DNA from 4 places in the Ensifer sp. ENS07 genome. Region 2 is predicted to be linked to each of the others. Evidence: riboswitches for the same ligand, from Rfam matches in the RefSeq annotation. Region 2 holds a riboswitch; each other region holds the start of a gene.
The links. A riboswitch is a leader RNA that binds a small molecule or an ion and turns the genes downstream of it on or off. The one in region 2 is predicted to bind cobalamin.

Region 1 (4,191 bases), on a different contig from region 2:
CTCCCCGGCTCTCCACACGAAAATCCGAATAGCCGAAAAAGCTTCGTTTGACGTATCCGCCATCCTGGCGACCGCCGAGCGCCTGAAATACACCTCTGGCGTCAAACAAGTCATTTCAAAACTGATAGAAGAGCCTTCCGAGGACTTCGTACGCCTTGTTGCTGGTTCTGTCTACGAGGGCCGGATTACCGCGCAGGTTAAAAAGATGTTGACGGGAGTCGTGCGAACCGCATTCCGAGATGTGATCATGGTCCCGGTCAAGAACCGCCTTTCGAGCGCACTCGCGGACACGGAGGAAGTCATCGAAAAAATTGACGAGCCCGTTGAGGAGGAACCCGAAGTCGTGACGACAGAGGAGGAGCGCGAGGGATACATGATTGTGAAGGCGATCGTGCGCGATACGATCTCGTCGAAACGAGTGGTGATGCGCGACCAGAAATCCTATTGTGGCATTCTTATCGACAATAACAATCGAAAGCCGCTCGCGAGGCTACATTTCAACCGCTCGGTCAAATACATCGGGCTCTTTGACGGTGAGTCCGAGGAACGGTTGATTATCGACTCGCTTGACCAAATTTACGATCACAGCGACCGCTTGCGGGTTACGGCGAAAAAGTATTTCGCAGAATAGTCTGCCACCGCACGTGTCGACATAGGAGGCAGTCTGTCCGCCGCCTCTTTGCCCTTTGCCTTTTCGTAAGTCAGAATGAAGCCGACAATCCGGCGAAAGCAGTCAGACCGGGCGACGACTTGAAGCCATAGACTTCCCGGTAGTCTCGGTCGAACAGATTGTCGACGCGACCAAACATTTCCAAGGTGTCGTTGATTTTCAGGCTGCCGCCGACGTTCAAAAGCGAATAGCCAGCCATCGTCACCCGCGGGGGTACAGCGGTCGCAAAAACCGTGTCGACAGTCCTGCCATTGAATACTGCCTCGGCGAAGACCCTCGCGCGGTCGTCATAAAAAACGTAGTCCGCTTTGACCGAACCGATGTGGCGGGGGCGACGGGCTTCAGCGAGACGCGGCCCGGTGGCGGCTGTCTGTTCGGTCGCGTCGGTGTACGTATAAGATGCGGTCATCGTGACGCCGTTGAAGAAATCGAAGGTCGCCGAAACCTCCATGCCTTGGCGGAGGCTTTCGCCGTCGCGGTTGATCGGCCGCGCGATGAAATCCGCGTCGTAGACAGTGGCGATCTCGTTCTCCAGATTTTGGTTGAAGTAGGTAAGGTCTACTACGAGGCCCCCCTCATTGAAGCTTTTCTCAACCCCGATGTCGTATCCGAGGCTCCGTTCCGGCTGCAAATTTGGATTACCGATGAATCCTCCGGGAAAATAGCCGAACTGTTCATAGAACGTCGGGTTGGTAACGCCGGTTCCGACTGAGGCATGAAGCCGCATGTCGCTGCTCGGGATTTGCCACGCCGCGCTTGCAGTCCAGGTTCCCGTATCACTGAAACCGCTGTTCCAGTCCTGCCTCGCACCGAAGTTTAGGTGGACTTGATCAAAGAACTCTACCCGATACTCGCCAATAAGGGATTGCGCGTCCCGTCGAAAAGTCTCCTCCAAATGGGAGGGTGAAAACCTTTCGAATTGCCATGCGTAACCGCCGGTCACTTGTTGGATCACCTGGTCCGTATCGTCGAAACGATAGGACGCTTGATAGCTGCCCCTATAACGGTTTCCGTCGTCCGAACTGTTTCCGTATTCGTCGGAGTGCCTGGATTGATAGATATCGGTGCCCGAGAAAAGGATCTTCTGTGCCAGCGCGTCGTCCAGGGACGAATTGGTGATCCCAACCGACCCGAAGAGTTCCTGGTTCTTGGTGTAGTCGTCCGCGTCGTAGGTCATCGCGGTGTCCCAGTCTTGCGGGTCACTCTCGCTGCGACGATTTACGCCCCGAACCGTGCCCTCCATAGTCGTATCCGGCGAGAGATCGATTGTGAACTTGCCGTTTAACGTACCATTCCTGCCGCCGTCCTCTTCGTCACCCGCACCCGAAATGTTGAAGCCGTCCGTGTGCATAACGGTGCCGGATAGCCAATAGTCATAGGTGTCACGGCCCCCGCCGGCGGAGATTGTCGATGTGACCGAAGCGTTGCTGCCGATTTCCGTGCGCGCAGTAGACCGAACGGAATCGCGCTCGCCGCGCTTGGTGACGATGTTGATCACGCCTGACATGGCATTAGCCCCCCAGAACGCGCTTTGCGGCCCGCGCAGAATTTCGATGCGTTTTATGTCGTCGGTAACCAGGCCTCCGAAGTCGAATTCACCCTGCCCAACGTCGTTGGCGACCACGCCATCAATGATCACCAGCAGTTGATTGCCCTCCGCGCCGCGCACACGTACCTGCGTTAAGCCACCTGAGGAGCCCGTGCGAGATACTGCAAATCCCGGCACAAGGCGTAGCGCATCCGCGACATAGCGGACCTGATGCTTCTCCATCTCCTCCCCCGAGATCACGGTGACGGCACGCCCGGATTTCTCGAGCTCCACGGGAGTCAATCCGTCCGTAACGACAATCGCTTCGAGCTCTGTCGGCTCGTCCGCCTGGTTAGCATCCCGAGCAAAGCTCGGCTCCCATGCGGCGATGAGGAGCATCGCAGCTCCGGTCAGAAAAATCCTCATAATCTCCCTTCAGGCAGGGCCTGACCTGCACGGCTTTCCTCCGCAGAAAAGAAGTGACAATGGTAACAACCGTTCCCATCGACCGTCCTTCAACACGGCAACATCTTCGACAATGTCACCGCTACGGGCGGCCGCGCTCGGACACTCCCCGTATCCTTGCATGGGTGACCAACACAGGCAGGTCTCCTGACTTCCGCGTCCCCGCCAGTCTCGCCCTTCCCGCTTGACGCAGTGGGCTGATGAGACAAGCTCGGCGGTTACAGTTGCGGGGGCAGCCGTGGGATTGACATCGACTATGCCTCACCACGTTCCCTTTTCATCCGTCATGCGGAACCTGTGCCGTAGCCGACCAATAAAGTCGGCGACGAGTCGCGACAAGAGTGTATGGCTAGTTTTTCCATACGTGCACGCTCTTTAAGCATACATTCCTGCGCATACATCTTGCAATTTGCCGCGTCTTCGATATAGGATCGGCTGCGCCCGGAAAGTTTGTTGCTCCTTGCGAGAACGCGGACCAACACCCTCACGCGACGAGGCACGATATTCCTCTCCTGCGTAGGCTGGGCGCCGTCGTTAACCGTGTCGCTAGATACTGACCGGTTGGAAAACCAGAAACCGGCGAAATCTGCTTGGCCGACGGGCAACGGATCAACCACAATTGCGATCACACCATGAACCTCGACCTTCTCGATACCTTCCTGGACTTGCTTGAGACAGGCAATTTCCGGCGCACATCAGAGCGACTTGAAACAACGCAGCCGGCCGTAAGTGGCCGCATTAAGACACTAGAGCGAGCCGTGGGCGCCCAACTATTTCACCGCGGGCGAGCGGGTGCAGTTCCGACTTCGGCCGGTATCAGGTTCGAGAAACACGCTCGCGCCATCAAAGCGGGCTGGGCGCATGCGCAGCACGATATCGGAGGCCTGGAACACTATGATGGCCCTCTACGCATCTCAGGGCCGCTAAGCTCGATAGGGACGCTCGTTCTGGACTGGATCGAGGAGTTGCACATCATCAACGAACGACTGGAATTGGTACTGCATTCTGGCCACTCGTCCACCGTCATGGCGGATCTCTCCGGTGGCAGGATTGATATCGGCATTGTATTTTCGCCCAAATGCTTGCCGGACCTTAGCATCGAGGAGACCGGCGTCGAAAAATTTCAGATGGTGTCGACGGAGTTCGACAGGCTTTCCGATGTGACTTCGAGAAGTTATATCCGCGCTAGATACACGACATATTTCGAGCGGATGCACACCGAGCTGCTACCGGGGCTCACTCGATCTGCTATCGCCGTGGATCACGAGGACCATGCAATCGGCATTCTGAAACGGCGTGGTGGAACTACGTATCTCCCGCACCAGACCGTCGAAACCTTGTCCGGGTCCGGCATGTCAGTGCGTCTTGTAGAAGGCGCGCCGGAGATTAAGCAGCCGGTTTACGTCGTGACGCAGAGACACCGCAGACACGAGTCACTTATTGACACAGCTGTCGATGCGCTCAAAAGCGTTACGCCGAGAGAAGGCTTATGAGCCGGTCCTGCTGAAGGCCAACTCTCCCATCCGTC
Region 2 (4,191 bases):
CGGATCTGCTCACGCGGATGAAGGCGGTCGCTGCCATCGAAGGTACCGTGCTCGAACGTCCGATGTCGCTGGAAACCGCCCGCGCCGCCTAAGCGCATCAGTCGATCTGCGCTGTTAACGCAAACCGTCGCTTGTCGTTGCACGATCACCGACAAGCTCTATGATGGAGGCGAAACAGGAATGCCGCTGGCAGCCACCCGCAGAAGGTCGGCGCCGACCTGGCAACAGGAAGAGACTTTCGCCCGTGTTCACGCGCATGAAACACGTCGCTGCGGCCCTTGTGCCTCTGGTTCTGATCGGTGCCGGTCCGTCACTGGCATCGACGGCCTGCGACCGACTGAACGCGCGGCTCGCGCAACTGCCTGACTACGTCGCCAGCAATGCCGATGCGCGCGACTACGCAAGCGCGATCTCGCGGCAGAATATCGAGCTGCGGCGAGCAAAGAACGACCGCCGCCGCGCGGGTTGCAGTGGCGGCAACGCCATTGGCTTCGACGGCGGCGACCCCGACACTTGCTACGGCCTCAACAGCCTGATCGCCGAGATGGAAGACAATCTGCGCATGCTGAAGTCCGAGCGCGAGCAGATCGTCGCCGGCGGCAGCGACGACAGCCGGCGACGCATCCTCGCCGCGCTGGAGATCAACGGTTGCTATGGCGACCGCGAGGAGTTCGCAAGCGTGGAACCGGACGTGCCGGAAAGCCACCGCAACATCGTTGCCGACCTGCCGCCGGAAGACGCCTACGGCCCGATGCTCGGCCGAGGCGAAGACGGCTACGCGCCGCAGGAGCGCTACTATAGCGGCACGCTCAGAACCATGTGCGTGCGCACCTGCGACGGCGCCTTTTTCCCGGTTTCTTCGGATGCGACGCCGGCCGATTTCCCGCGCGACGAGCAGGCCTGTCGGGCGCGCTGCCCGGGGGCTGAGACCGAGCTCTATTTTCACGACCTCAACACGGAAGAGAGCGACAAGATGGTCTCGGCCGTGACCGGCCGTCCCTATACCGAAATGCCCAACGCCTTTGCCTATCGCACCCGCGCCGTCGGAAAACCCGGCCAGTGCGGCTGCCAGATACCCCAGACCGCCTCGACCACACCGAAGGCAAACGGAACGAAGATCGGTGACGACCAGTCGTCGATCATCGTCATCGAGACCAAGAAGCCGGAAGCGGCGAGCAATACCGCCAAGGCGCCGGCCGAAGAGCGGCCTTACGATCCGTCGAAGAACAAGGTTCGCGTCGTCGGCCCGACCTACCTGCCGCAGGAAGAAACCGCCATCGACCTCAAGCATCCGAAGGGACCGGCCTATCAGCCGGTCCAGAATTGATCGGACGAGGCCTTACGCCTTCTCCTTGCTGCGTCCCCATCCGTCTTCGAAAACCAGCTCGTCGAGCGGCAGGCGCTGGCGCCAGCCCTTCACGGCGAGTTCCGGCTGCTGATAGAGGCGATCGACATAGCCGAGGCAGAGCCAGGCAACGATCTCGATATGATCTGGGATGCCGAGAATCGCCTTGATCTCGGCCTCGTGGAAAATGCTCACCCAGCCGACGCCCACCCCTTCGGCCCGCGCCGCAAGCCAGAGGTTTTGCACGGCGCAGACGGTGGAATAGACGTCCATCTGCGGATTGTGGGTGCGCCCGAGTACGACGGCACCGCCGCGCGTGCGGTCGCAGGTGACACAGATGCTGAGCGGCGCCTTGCGGATGCCTTCCAGCTTCAGCGCACGGTACTTGGCCTGTTGTTCCGCCTCGAACATCAGCGCGGCCTCGTCATTGGCGCGGCGAAACGCCTGCCAGACGCGCTCACGCGTTTCTTCCGCCCGCACCAGCACGAAGTTCCACGGCTGCATGAAGCCCACGGACGGGGCGCTGTGCGCAGCGGCCAGCAGGCGCCCGATCAGATCATCCGGCAATGGCGCGGGCAGGAATTCATCGCGCACGTCGCGACGTGTCTCGATGGCACGGTAGACGGCCTCCCGCTCTGGCAGCGAAAAGGCGCCGGCAGCCGCAAGGCCGCCCTTCGGTTCAGTCAGCATCGTTCGATCCCCAACAATGCGAAAACCTCCCGCCGTCCACGCGGGGTTCGGTCTATCTCGCCAGGCCGGTCTTCTGACTTCGGTTCAACCGATCACCTCGCCTTCCCAGATCGATTGAAGATCCAGTGGCAAAACCTTGAATCAACTCAAGGCTCTCTTAGAGGCGATCGTCCCCGTCACAGCGTTGGGCACGTTCCGGAATGACACCGGATTCCCGATTCTCCCGCTTTCGCGGACACCTGACGACGGCACTAAGTGCACAGCCGTTTGAGAAAGACAAGCGCGCCAACCCGGTCGAGACATGGCGCGCCACTTTCCGCCGGCTACTGTCGAGCTTAGTCGTTTGCCTCCGCCTCAAAGCGGAGCGACCGGATGCGGCGAGTCGTCATAGGCGCCCCAGACCGACTGATCGAAGCAAATCACCGATCCGGTTATCAGCCCGGACTCGGCCGACGACAGATAGGCGCAGGCCCGCGCCACTTCAGCCGGATCGACGAGCCGACCGAAAGGCTGGTCGGCCGCCACCTTTTCGAGCCAATCGGCAGCCGCGCCATGAAACTCGCGCTGGATGCGGTCTTCGCCTTCGGACGCCATCCAGCCGATATTCAGCCCGTTGACGCGAATGCGGTTGCGAAGAAGCGCATAGGCCGTGTTTTTGGTCAGCGTTTCGAGCGCGCCTTTCGACGAACAATAGGCGGCAATGAACGGCTGGCCGGCCATCGCCGACATCGAGCCGATGTTGACGATCGTGCCCTCGGTCTTCTCCCGCCGCATGATCTTCACCGCCTCCTGCATCAGGAAGAACGGCGCGCGCACATTGGTCGCGAACATGCGGTCGAAGAGTTCGGGCGTGGTGTCGAGGATCGTGCCACGGTCGGTGATAGCTGCGGCGTTGACCAGCGCATCGACCCGTCCGAATTCCGCGTCGCAAGCGGCGACCACCTTGCGGGCGTCCTCTACTTTTTCCAGATCGGCCTCGACATAGACGACTTTCGCGCCGCTTGCCTTGCCGATCTGCTCGGCCTTCGCCCGCCCCTTGGCGGCGTTGCGGCCGCAGATGACGATGCCTTCAGCGCCGCGCTCGGCGAAAAGGCCAGCAATCGTCGCGCCCAGTCCCTGCGTACCACCGGTGACGATGGCGATCTTGCCTTGCAATTGTCCACTCATCGAATTCCTCCCTCGGAAATGATCGTTTGAAACGGCTGCGGCTCCCGGCTGAAACACACCGGGAGCCTGTCAAATTGTAACTCGCTCGTCAGCTCAGCTTGCGCTTCGCCTGCGCCTCCAGCACCGAGAGAAACTCTTGTTCGCCCGTCCCCGCAGTGAGAGCCTCGCGCATCAACTGCGCCTGCGTCTTCGGCGCCAACCCGCCGAGTGGCGGATCCCGGTCGAGATTGGTGGGGAACGAATAGCCCTCGGCACAGGAGGAGATCGCGTTGGCCGCTTCCGCCTGCGTCAGCGTCCCGCCCGCCAGCAAGGCCCGCAAGGCCGGATAGAGCGTCGCGCTCATGGTCAGTCGGTCAACGGTTTCCATTGCGCGACCGAAGGCCGAAGACACCTGCAGCAGGTTGGCCACGCGGCGGATATCCCGGGAGTGGTTGGTGCCGGCGGCATGGAAGAGCGCCGGGTTGAAGAAGACAACGTCGCCCTTTTCAAGGGGAAGCTGCACGTGGTGTGCGTCGAAATAGGCGCGGAATTCCGGCCGGTTGAGCGCCAGATAGCCCGGCACATAGGTTTGGCTATAGGGCAAGAACAGCGTCGGTCCGCTTTCGAGCGGCATGTCGCAATGGGCAACCGCCCCCTGCAGCGTCAGCACCGGTGAAAGCTTGTGCACATGCGCCGGATACTGCTCGATCACGGCCGCGGTCTGGAAGCCGAGGTGATAATCCCGGTGCGCCGATTGCGCCGCACCGCCAGGATTGACGCGATTGACCTGCGCCGTCATCTGGTAGTTCGGCCCGAGCCAAGCCTCGCTGACGAGCGCTATGACGGCATTGCCGTAATAGGAGGCGAAATTCTCCGGCGCGTTCAGGCAGTGCTTTTCCAGCGAGTTCCAGATGCGGTCATTGGCGCCGGGTTTGGCGAAGTGATCGCCGCCGCCGCTGTTGCTGCGATGTTGCTCTTCGATGATAGCGTCAAAGACCCCGCTTGCGACG
Region 3 (4,191 bases), on a different contig from region 2:
GATGGATCGAGGAAGTGGAGTGGTTGATGTAGGAGATCGAACCGGTCGGCGGCACGGCCTGGAGGTTCTGGTTGTAAAGGCCGCCAGCTATCACCGCCCGTTTCAACTCCAGCCAGTCTTCCTGAGTCGGGATCGAGATGCCGGCTTCCTCGAACAGGCCCTTCACCTTTTCGGTCGCCGGCAGCCATTCGGCTTCGGTGTATTTGTCGAAATAATCACCCGACGCGTATTTCGAGTTTTCGAAGCCGGCGAAGTTCTTGCCCTTCTCGACCGCCAGCCGGTTCGACGCGCGGATGGCGTGATAGGTCACCGTGTAGAAATAGATGTTGGTGAAATCGATGCCTTCCTCGGAGCCGTAGTAGATGCGCTCGCGGGCGAGATAGCCGTGCAGGTTCATCTGCCCGAGGCCGATCGCGTGGCTGTCGTCGTTGCCCTTTTCGATCGAGGGCACGGACGAGATGTGGCTCATTTCGGAGACGGCGGTGAGGGCGCGGATCGAGGTCTCGATCGTCTGGCCGAAATCCGGGCTGTCCATCGCAGCCGCAATGTTCAGCGAACCGAGATTGCAGGAGATATCCTTGCCCATGTGCTTGTAGGAGAGGTCGTCGTTGAACGCGCTCGCCTCGCTCACCTGCAGGATTTCCGAGCAGAGATTGCTCATGGTGATGCGCCCGGCGATCGGGTTTGCCCGGTTCACCGTGTCCTCGAACATGATGTAGGGATAACCGCTTTCGAACTGGATCTCGGCGATGATCTGGAAGAAGTCGCGCGCCTTGATCTTGCGCTTGCGGATGCGGGCATCCTCGACCATCTCGCGGTACTTCTCGGTCACCGAAATCTCGGTGAGGGGCACGCCATAGACCTGCTCCACGTCATAGGGTGAGAACAGATACATGTCCTCGTTGTTGCGGGCGAGCTCGAAGGTGATGTCGGGGATGACGACGCCGAGCGACAGCGTCTTGATGCGGATCTTCTCGTCGGCGTTTTCGCGCTTGGTATCGAGGAAGCGCATGATGTCGGGGTGGTGGGCGTGCAGGTAGACAGCACCGGCTCCCTGGCGCGCGCCGAGTTGGTTGGCGTAAGAGAAACTGTCTTCGAGCAGCTTCATGACCGGGATGACGCCGGATGACTGGTTCTCGATCTGCTTGATCGGCGCGCCCATCTCGCGGATGTTGGTGAGCGACAGCGCCACGCCGCCACCGCGCTTGGAAAGCTGCAGCGCCGAATTGATGGCGCGGCCGATACTCTCCATGTTGTCCTCGATCCGGAGCAAAAAGCAGGAGACGAGCTCGCCGCGGCTCTTCTTGCCGGCGTTGAGGAAAGTCGGCGTTGCCGGCTGGAAGCGGCCGGAGATGATCTCGTCGACGAGATCGCGGGCAAGCCCCTCGTTGCCGCGCGCCAAGGCCATCGCCACCATGCAGACACGGTCTTCGTAGCGTTCCAGGTAGCGCTTTCCGTCGAAGGTCTTCAGCGTATAGGACGTGTAGTATTTGAACGCCCCGAGGAAGGTCGGAAAGCGGAACTTCTTTGAATAGGCATGATCGTAGAGATCGCGCACGAAGTTGAAGGAATACTGGTCCAGCACTTCCTGCTCGTAATAGCCCTCGGTCACCAGATAATCGAGTTTTTCCCGGAGGTTATGGAAGAACACCGTGTTCTGATTGACGTGCTGGAGGAAGTACTGTTTCGCCGCCTGCCGGTCCTTGTCGAGCTGGATCCGTCCCTCTTCGTCATAGAGGTTCAGCATTGCGTTCAGCGCATGATAGTCGAGCGCTGCTTCCGTCGCCTTTAAGGGGCGTTCGAGTGTCGTGACGTCCAAAATCGTTCCATCCCGTTTTTGACATTGGCGACGTCCTCGTCGGTCCCGAGCAGCTCGAACCGGTAGAGATAGGGTACCCGGCACTTGGCCGAAATCACGTCGCCGGCGATCCCGTAGGTCGCGCCGAAATTGCTGTTGCCCGCTGCGATCACGCCGCGGATGTGAGAGCGGTTGCCCGCGTCGTTCAAGAAGCGGATGACCTGCTTCGGCACCGCCCCGCGGCCATCGTCGCCGCAATAGGTCGGCACGACCAGCACATAGGGCTCTGTGACCGTAAGTGCGTCCATACCTTCCCTGAGCGGTATGCGGGCGGCGCGAAGGCCGAGCTTTTCGACGAAGCGATGGGTGTTTTCCGAGCGACTGGAAAAATAGACGATCAGGCCCATCGCCCGCGTCCTTCAGGAAAGCGCGCTGATCATGTCCGGGCGGAAACCCGCCCAATGCCGCTCGCCGGCGACGACGACCGGGACCTGCCGATAGCCAAGACCCTGCACCAGCGCGAATGCATCGGAATCCTCGGAGATATCGACGATGCGATAATCGATGCCTTGGCGGTCGAGCGCACGGGTTGTGGCGGTGCATTGGACGCAGGCTGGTTTGCTGTAGACGGTGATCGACATGGGTTCCTCGTGAGGGTCTGGCAAATGGGCGCAAAAAGTCGTCGGATCGCGCGAACGCGAACCGTGGTGTTGGCGATTGGACACGAAACATCGCTCCCCGGTCGACTCGACCGGAGTTGACGTCGTCAAGCTGGCCCAAGGTCGGTTACGCAACCGGGCCGGCTCGTTTTGGTCGGGCGCTCAGGAATTCCGCGGATGCGGGTTTTCAAGGCGCGGCCTTTCGATCAGGCGCGCAACAACGCGCACCCGTCCGCAGAAGGTGGATCTGAACTGGAAGAAACTGGCATGACTTCACCCCGAAGCTTTCGACGGGCTGCCGGGGAGACGTCGAGACGATCGGGCAGGCTCATCCTGCCACGCACTCAACCCCTCCGGACACCCCGCCCGTGGACGTTTGGTGATCGAGGCAGGTCTCCTGGCTTACGGGTCAAAGCTTCCATCCCGACCTTCCCGAGGCCTCATGCCTCAGTGGTCCAAATCCGGACAGTCGCTCGCCGTCTACAGTTGCGGGGGCAGCTACGGCATAGCCTCAGCGGAAACCCGCCGGCGCACCGTATTCCCGTCTTAGCTCCCAATCCTTGCGAATCGGAAGAACCTCGAACACTAGATATAGTAGTTCATCGCAAATCTGCGTCAATAGGTTCCGTATGTGGAAGGCGGGGGTAGGAGGGTGGTTTCTTTTGCAGTGTGGATAACGGGGAGTAAACAGCCGGTTGGCACCAAGGTTGTGGATAGGGCGCCCCTGGTGCGGACGCCCCATTCCATCAAGCAGCGAAAGCGGCCACGGGCCGGTTGTCCTCGTCGACGGCGACCATAGCGAACGTTCCGGTAACAGTCCGCTGTCGCAGACCGGTGAGGAGCTCTTCCGACCAGAGTTCGACCTCGACGGTGGCTGAACTGCGACCCGTCCGCACAATGCGGGCGATGGGTTCGATGATCGAACCGATCATGATCCGGTGCTTGAAGTCCATACCGGTGCAGGAGGCAAGGACGGTCGCCCGGCGGCTCCGGCGCGTCGCGACGACGAATGCGGCCTTCGTCATATGCGCGAGGGCGTTGCCACCGCATATGGCGCCAAAGCTGTTGGCCTGGCCGGGAAAGACGATGTCGACCATGCGTAGGGTGCCCGCCTCTTCGGGCGTGTCCGTTGCCACATCGAGCGGCGGCAGCATCCAATCCGTTTCATCGGCACGGGGCATCGCGACCATGGTGAAGGTGCCCCTGCTGCAAAGGGCGCGGCCGCCGGTGGCGATATCTTCCGCGATCATCTCGACCTCGACCACCATCGAGCGGTGCCCGACACGAACCGGACGGCCGCTGAAGCAGACGATCTGACCGATGCGCGCTGGCGCACGAAAATCGATGCGGTCGCAGGATGCGGTGACGAAGGGAACGCGCCCGTGACGGGTGGCGACGATGAAAGCGATCCGGTCCATCGACGCGAGGGCGGCGCCACCAAAGAGCGTGCCATGGTGATTGGTATCGCCTGGAAAAACGATGTCGATCAGGGTTTGTGGCGCCGGGGTTTCCCCCGGCGCCGTCGTGACTTCGTGCTGCCCCGTCATGCTTTGACGGCTTCGCGCGTATCGGCGGCAAAAGCCGCTCGAAGCGAGCGGGCGGCGGCGACCATGTTAACGAGCGCCGGCCGCGTCTCTTCCCAGCGCCTGGTCTTCAGTCCGCAATCGGGATTGACCCAGATCTGGTCCGGCGTGAGGCCCTCGGTCGCTTTTTCGATGAGATGCACCATTTCCT
Region 4 (4,191 bases), 740 kb from region 2:
CCAAACACCAGTTGCTGCGGTTTCCCGGGCGTAATCGGCAAAGTCGCGCGGACGCCGCCCAAGCACGCGCTCGACATCGGACGTCATGCTGGAATTGCGCCCGTCGAGCACCGAGGTGAAGAGATAGCGGATGAGTTCGACATAGTCATCCGGCACGCCGTCCGCCTTGAGATGCGCTGCGAAGTCGGAAACCGGAATGGCCTGATAAGAGATCCGACGGTTGGCGGCCGCGGCGATCTCGGCGACGGCCTGGGCAAAGGTCATCAGGCGCGGGCCGGTCAAGGCATAGACCTTGCCGATATGCGCATCGTCCAGAAGGGCCTCAACCGCCACGTCGGCAATGTCGTCGCAACTGACGAAGGGCTCGGTGACCTCGTCCACCGGCAGGAAGACCGAACCACTCACCACGCCGTCGGCCAGGAAGCCTTCGTCGAAGTTCTCGAAGAACCAGCTGCCCCGGATGACCGTCCAGTCGGCGCCGGAGGCCTGCAGCGCACGCTCGGAGGCTTCCGCCTCGTCCTCGCCGCGGCCCGACAGGAGCACCAGCCGCTTGATGCCGGAGCGAACGGCAAGGCTCGAGAACCGGTCGATGACGTCGACGGCGCCCGGCACCGCCAGATCGGGCTGGTAGCAGACATAGATGCGATCGACATTTTCAAGGGCGGGCGTCCAGGTCGCCTCATCCGTCCAATCGAAGGAAGGCGACGCCGAACGGGCGCCGATGCGGACCGCTATGCCCCGCTCCCGAAGGCGATCGGCCACCCGCCGCCCCGTCTTGCCGGTACCGCCCAAAACCAGTGTGACTTTCCGAGACATCGTTTCCTCCTGAGGTTCCATCAACAAACATGAGCATCTCTCACATTTGCAAATGTGATAAATCCTCGTATTTTAGGAGTCAAGTCAAAATGTGAGCATTACTCATGATTCCAGATGCAAGTCCCGCCACGCTTCCCGCCGACGACGAGCGTGCGCTGCGCCGGACGCCGAGCCAGAAGCGCAGCCGCGAGCGCGTCGAGCAGATCCTTGCCTGCGCGACGGCGCTCATCCAGGAGAAGGGCAGCGACGCCATGCGCATGAGCGAAGTCGCTGAAAAGGCTGGGATTTCGATCGGATCGCTGTATCAGTACTTCCCCGACAAGGCGGCAATCGTGCGCACGCTGGCCGAGCGCTACAATGCGGTCTGCAACGAGTGCATCGCGGCCGAACTGGCCAAGGTCACGTCGATAGCCGAACTGCGCGACGCCTTCTCGCTGCTGTTCGACATCTACTACGACATGTTCCTCGCCGAGCCGGTCATGCGCGACATCTGGTCGGCGATGCAAGCCGACAAGGCGCTGCGCGAGATCGATCTTGCGCAAAGCCGCGCCGGCGGAAAGCTGCTTGCCGATGTCTGGGCCCGCCTTGTGCCGGAGACGCCGCGCGAAGAGATCGACAGCGCCGCCTTCCTGATCATGCATCTCGGCGACTGCACCATGCGACTTGCAGTCTCGGTCGACCGGGCCGAGGGTGACCAGATCGTCGAAGCCTACAAACGCATGACCGTCAAGGATTTTGTCGCGGATGGACCGCGCGGCGGCGCGCACTCAATTGACAACTCCATGACACAATCCTAATCATCTGGGATCGATTGGTTCCCGGGACGCGAACGTGTTTCGGGAGTAAACGGGAATGTGACGGATGGACCCAAGCTGGGCATTCAAATCACGGCCGACCCCGCGACTGTAGAGCGACGTCGATCCACCGTTCCGGAGCGATCCGGAAGAAGCCACTGGCAAGACCGCGAGAGGGCGGCCGAGCTGGGAAGGCGAGGCAGATCGAGGGCATCGAGCCCAACGCCGTGAGCCAGGAAACCTGCCACTCGATACGGGCATAGGGCCCAACCGGGAATTTCCCGATGCCATCACGGAGGTTGTCATGGCTACGTCTACCATTTCGAGCACCCCGCTCTCCCTCAGCGATCGTCTGACCGCTGGCGTCATCGCGCTCTTCATCGGCGCATTCCTCGTCTTTGGCGCCGGCCTTGCCAACTCGGCAGTGCTGCACGACACGGCGCACGACACCCGCCACTCCTACGGCTTCCCCTGCCACTGACCGATGCGCCGGAACGTGAACAACGTTCCGCATCGAACAATCTGCGGACCTGAACGCATCCGGCCCGAGCCGGATGGAGGCCTGCGTGCATCCCGGTTTTTCCGGCGCGCGAAGGCCATCCGCAGCATAGGGAAAATGGGAAGGCTCGAGGACCACGCCATAGGGCGTGGCTTTTGTCGTTATCGAGGGATTTCAAGATGATTGTCAGAACGCTTCTGGCCGCGATCGTGGCTGGATTGATTGCCGGTGTCTTCATGACCGGCGCCCAGGAACTGCGCGTCACACCGCTGATCCTGCATGCAGAAGAATTCGAAGGCGAGGCACCGGCCGCTACCGAACAGCCCGCCGCCCAGCCGGGTGCGGCACAGCCGGCCGCAGAAAACCACGACCAGCATTCGTCGCTCAAAGCCGTGTCGCCGTTCGGCGCTTTCCTCGACGCTTTGTCGCCGATCACCCCGGCCTATGCCCATGAGGGCGAGCATGAGGAAGGCGGCATCATGTTCGGCATGAGCCGCTTCTCCGGCACGCTGATGGCGAACCTCGTCACAGGTTCCGGCTTCGGCCTGCTGCTCGCCGGCGTCAGCCTGGTGATCGGCTACCCGATCACGCTCAGGAACGGCGCGCTGTGGGGCGCCTGCGGCTGGCTTGCCGTGCACATGCTGCCGGCGATCGGTCTGCCGCCGGAACTGCCGGGATTTCCGGCAGCCGAACTCGGCGACCGCCAGACCTGGTGGCTGGTGACCGTGGCGCTCTCCGCCGTCGGCCTCTATCTCGTCGTCCTGCGCGAGGAGATCGTCTCCAAGGTCGCAGGCCTGGTGCTGATCGCAGCACCCCATGTCTACGGTGCGCCGCAGCCGCTCGATATCACCAGCAACGTTCCGGCCGTGCTCGGCGCCGAGTTTGCGGTTGCCGCACTCGCCACCACGCTTGCCTTCTGGATCGTGCTCGGCGTCGTCTCCGGCTTCATCAACGAGCGCTTCGTCAAGGCACAGTGATCACTGATCACAGATCGTCAGCAAAGCGACGGCGGGGTTCAGGTCCCGCCGTTTTGCATGAGATGCGCCGCCAGCCGCGCGCGGCGATCTTCCGGCTCCAGCAGCACGCAAGTGTCGCAGAAACTGCCCCCTTCCGTCTTGAAGTAGAGACAGCAGCCGCAACGGATCCGATACTGGCGCGACAGCTCAGCGCCGCTTGCCGGATCGAGAGCCGCGATCTGCTCGTAGCAGAGCTCCTCTGAGTAGAGCCGCGAACCCGGTCGTTTGACGATCGCCAGCGCCTCGGCCATGCCGCGCGCCTCGTCGCCGATCGCGCGGCCGATTTCCAGGAACGCGCCGGCCAGGGCATCGGCCGCGAGCCGCCATTGCGCCCCGCTCGACAGCCCTGCTCGCGCTTTCAGAACCGCAACGACGGGTGCCAGATGGGCGATGAAGCCCTGTTCGAATGCGCTGACGCCTTCGCCACCCTGGCGCTCCGTGGCCGGCGGATGCAGGCGAAAATGATAGCGCTTGCCCGCGATTTCGACGCCACGGTGAAGCCGCGTCCAATCCTCGAAACGAATGCCGGCCACCTCCGCCTGCAACCCGGCGCCGAGATGGAACGCGCCAAGGACCACGCTCAGCTGGCGGCTATAGAAGGCGATCAGATGCGCCGCCCGGATCCGGTCGGTCATGCCGACCCCAAAGAAATCCTGATAGGCGAGCCCCGCCTCGAGGCCAGCGCTGCCCGCAGCCCAGAAGTCGCCCGGCGCGCTGAAATCACTGGCCGCCGGCCCGAGCGAGACGGCAGCCTCGGGAAACTGGGTACGCAGATGGTCGGCGACGGCCAGCGCCTGCGGCGCAAACGCCGCGGTCTCCGCTGTCGGCCGGTGGTCGTTCAAGCGCATGCCGTCTCCGTCGTCCATTCTCATCCTCTGGCGCAGGATGCGGGCGGATTACCACACGCGCCTTCCCCCTCCTGCAGCCAGCCACCGTCGAAGCCCGCCCGTTCAAGGCCGAGGCGGATCGCCGGCATGCTGCGCATCAGTGCCCAGCTAAGGCCGCTTTGCCAGTTCTCGATCATCATGACAACGAGGCCCTGGTCAAGACCGACGACCCGCGCATC

Region 1: linked by a shared signal. The riboswitch ahead of IB277_RS14330 (TonB-dependent siderophore receptor) and the one ahead of bluB (5,6-dimethylbenzimidazole synthase) in region 2 are both predicted to bind cobalamin.
Region 3: linked by a shared signal. The riboswitch ahead of nrdH (glutaredoxin-like protein NrdH) and the one ahead of bluB (5,6-dimethylbenzimidazole synthase) in region 2 are both predicted to bind cobalamin.
Region 4: linked by a shared signal. The riboswitch ahead of IB277_RS11650 (CbtB-domain containing protein) and the one ahead of bluB (5,6-dimethylbenzimidazole synthase) in region 2 are both predicted to bind cobalamin.

What each region holds. Positions count from the first base shown of each region.
Region 1 is NZ_JACVBE010000003.1:368,056-372,246, reverse strand. Features, by position in the region: gene IB277_RS38035 (hypothetical protein) at 1-631, shown strand, start outside; gene IB277_RS14330 (TonB-dependent siderophore receptor) at 702-2,597, opposite strand; cobalamin riboswitch at 2,783-2,977, opposite strand; gene IB277_RS14325 (LysR family transcriptional regulator) at 3,296-4,156, shown strand.
Region 2 is NZ_JACVBE010000002.1:187,341-191,531, forward strand. Features, by position in the region: gene IB277_RS07980 (acyl-homoserine-lactone synthase) at 1-92, shown strand, start outside; gene IB277_RS07985 (DUF2865 domain-containing protein) at 257-1,327, shown strand; gene bluB (5,6-dimethylbenzimidazole synthase) at 1,340-2,035, opposite strand; cobalamin riboswitch at 2,081-2,293, opposite strand; gene IB277_RS07995 (SDR family oxidoreductase) at 2,390-3,202, opposite strand; gene IB277_RS08000 (phytanoyl-CoA dioxygenase family protein) at 3,291-4,191, opposite strand, start outside.
Region 3 is NZ_JACVBE010000009.1:257,235-261,425, reverse strand. Features, by position in the region: gene nrdE (class 1b ribonucleoside-diphosphate reductase subunit alpha) at 1-1,819, opposite strand, end outside; gene nrdI (class Ib ribonucleoside-diphosphate reductase assembly flavoprotein NrdI) at 1,789-2,205, opposite strand; gene nrdH (glutaredoxin-like protein NrdH) at 2,218-2,439, opposite strand; cobalamin riboswitch at 2,827-3,053, opposite strand; gene IB277_RS25115 (acyl-CoA thioesterase) at 3,204-4,004, opposite strand; gene metE (5-methyltetrahydropteroyltriglutamate--homocysteine S-methyltransferase) at 4,001-4,191, opposite strand, start outside.
Region 4 is NZ_JACVBE010000002.1:927,472-931,662, forward strand. Features, by position in the region: gene IB277_RS11640 (NAD(P)H-binding protein) at 1-816, opposite strand, end outside; gene IB277_RS11645 (TetR/AcrR family transcriptional regulator) at 921-1,613, shown strand; cobalamin riboswitch at 1,612-1,874, shown strand; gene IB277_RS11650 (CbtB-domain containing protein) at 1,915-2,091, shown strand; gene IB277_RS11655 (CbtA family protein) at 2,289-3,086, shown strand; gene IB277_RS11660 ((2Fe-2S)-binding protein) at 3,125-3,973, opposite strand; gene IB277_RS11665 (glucoamylase family protein) at 3,994-4,191, opposite strand, start outside.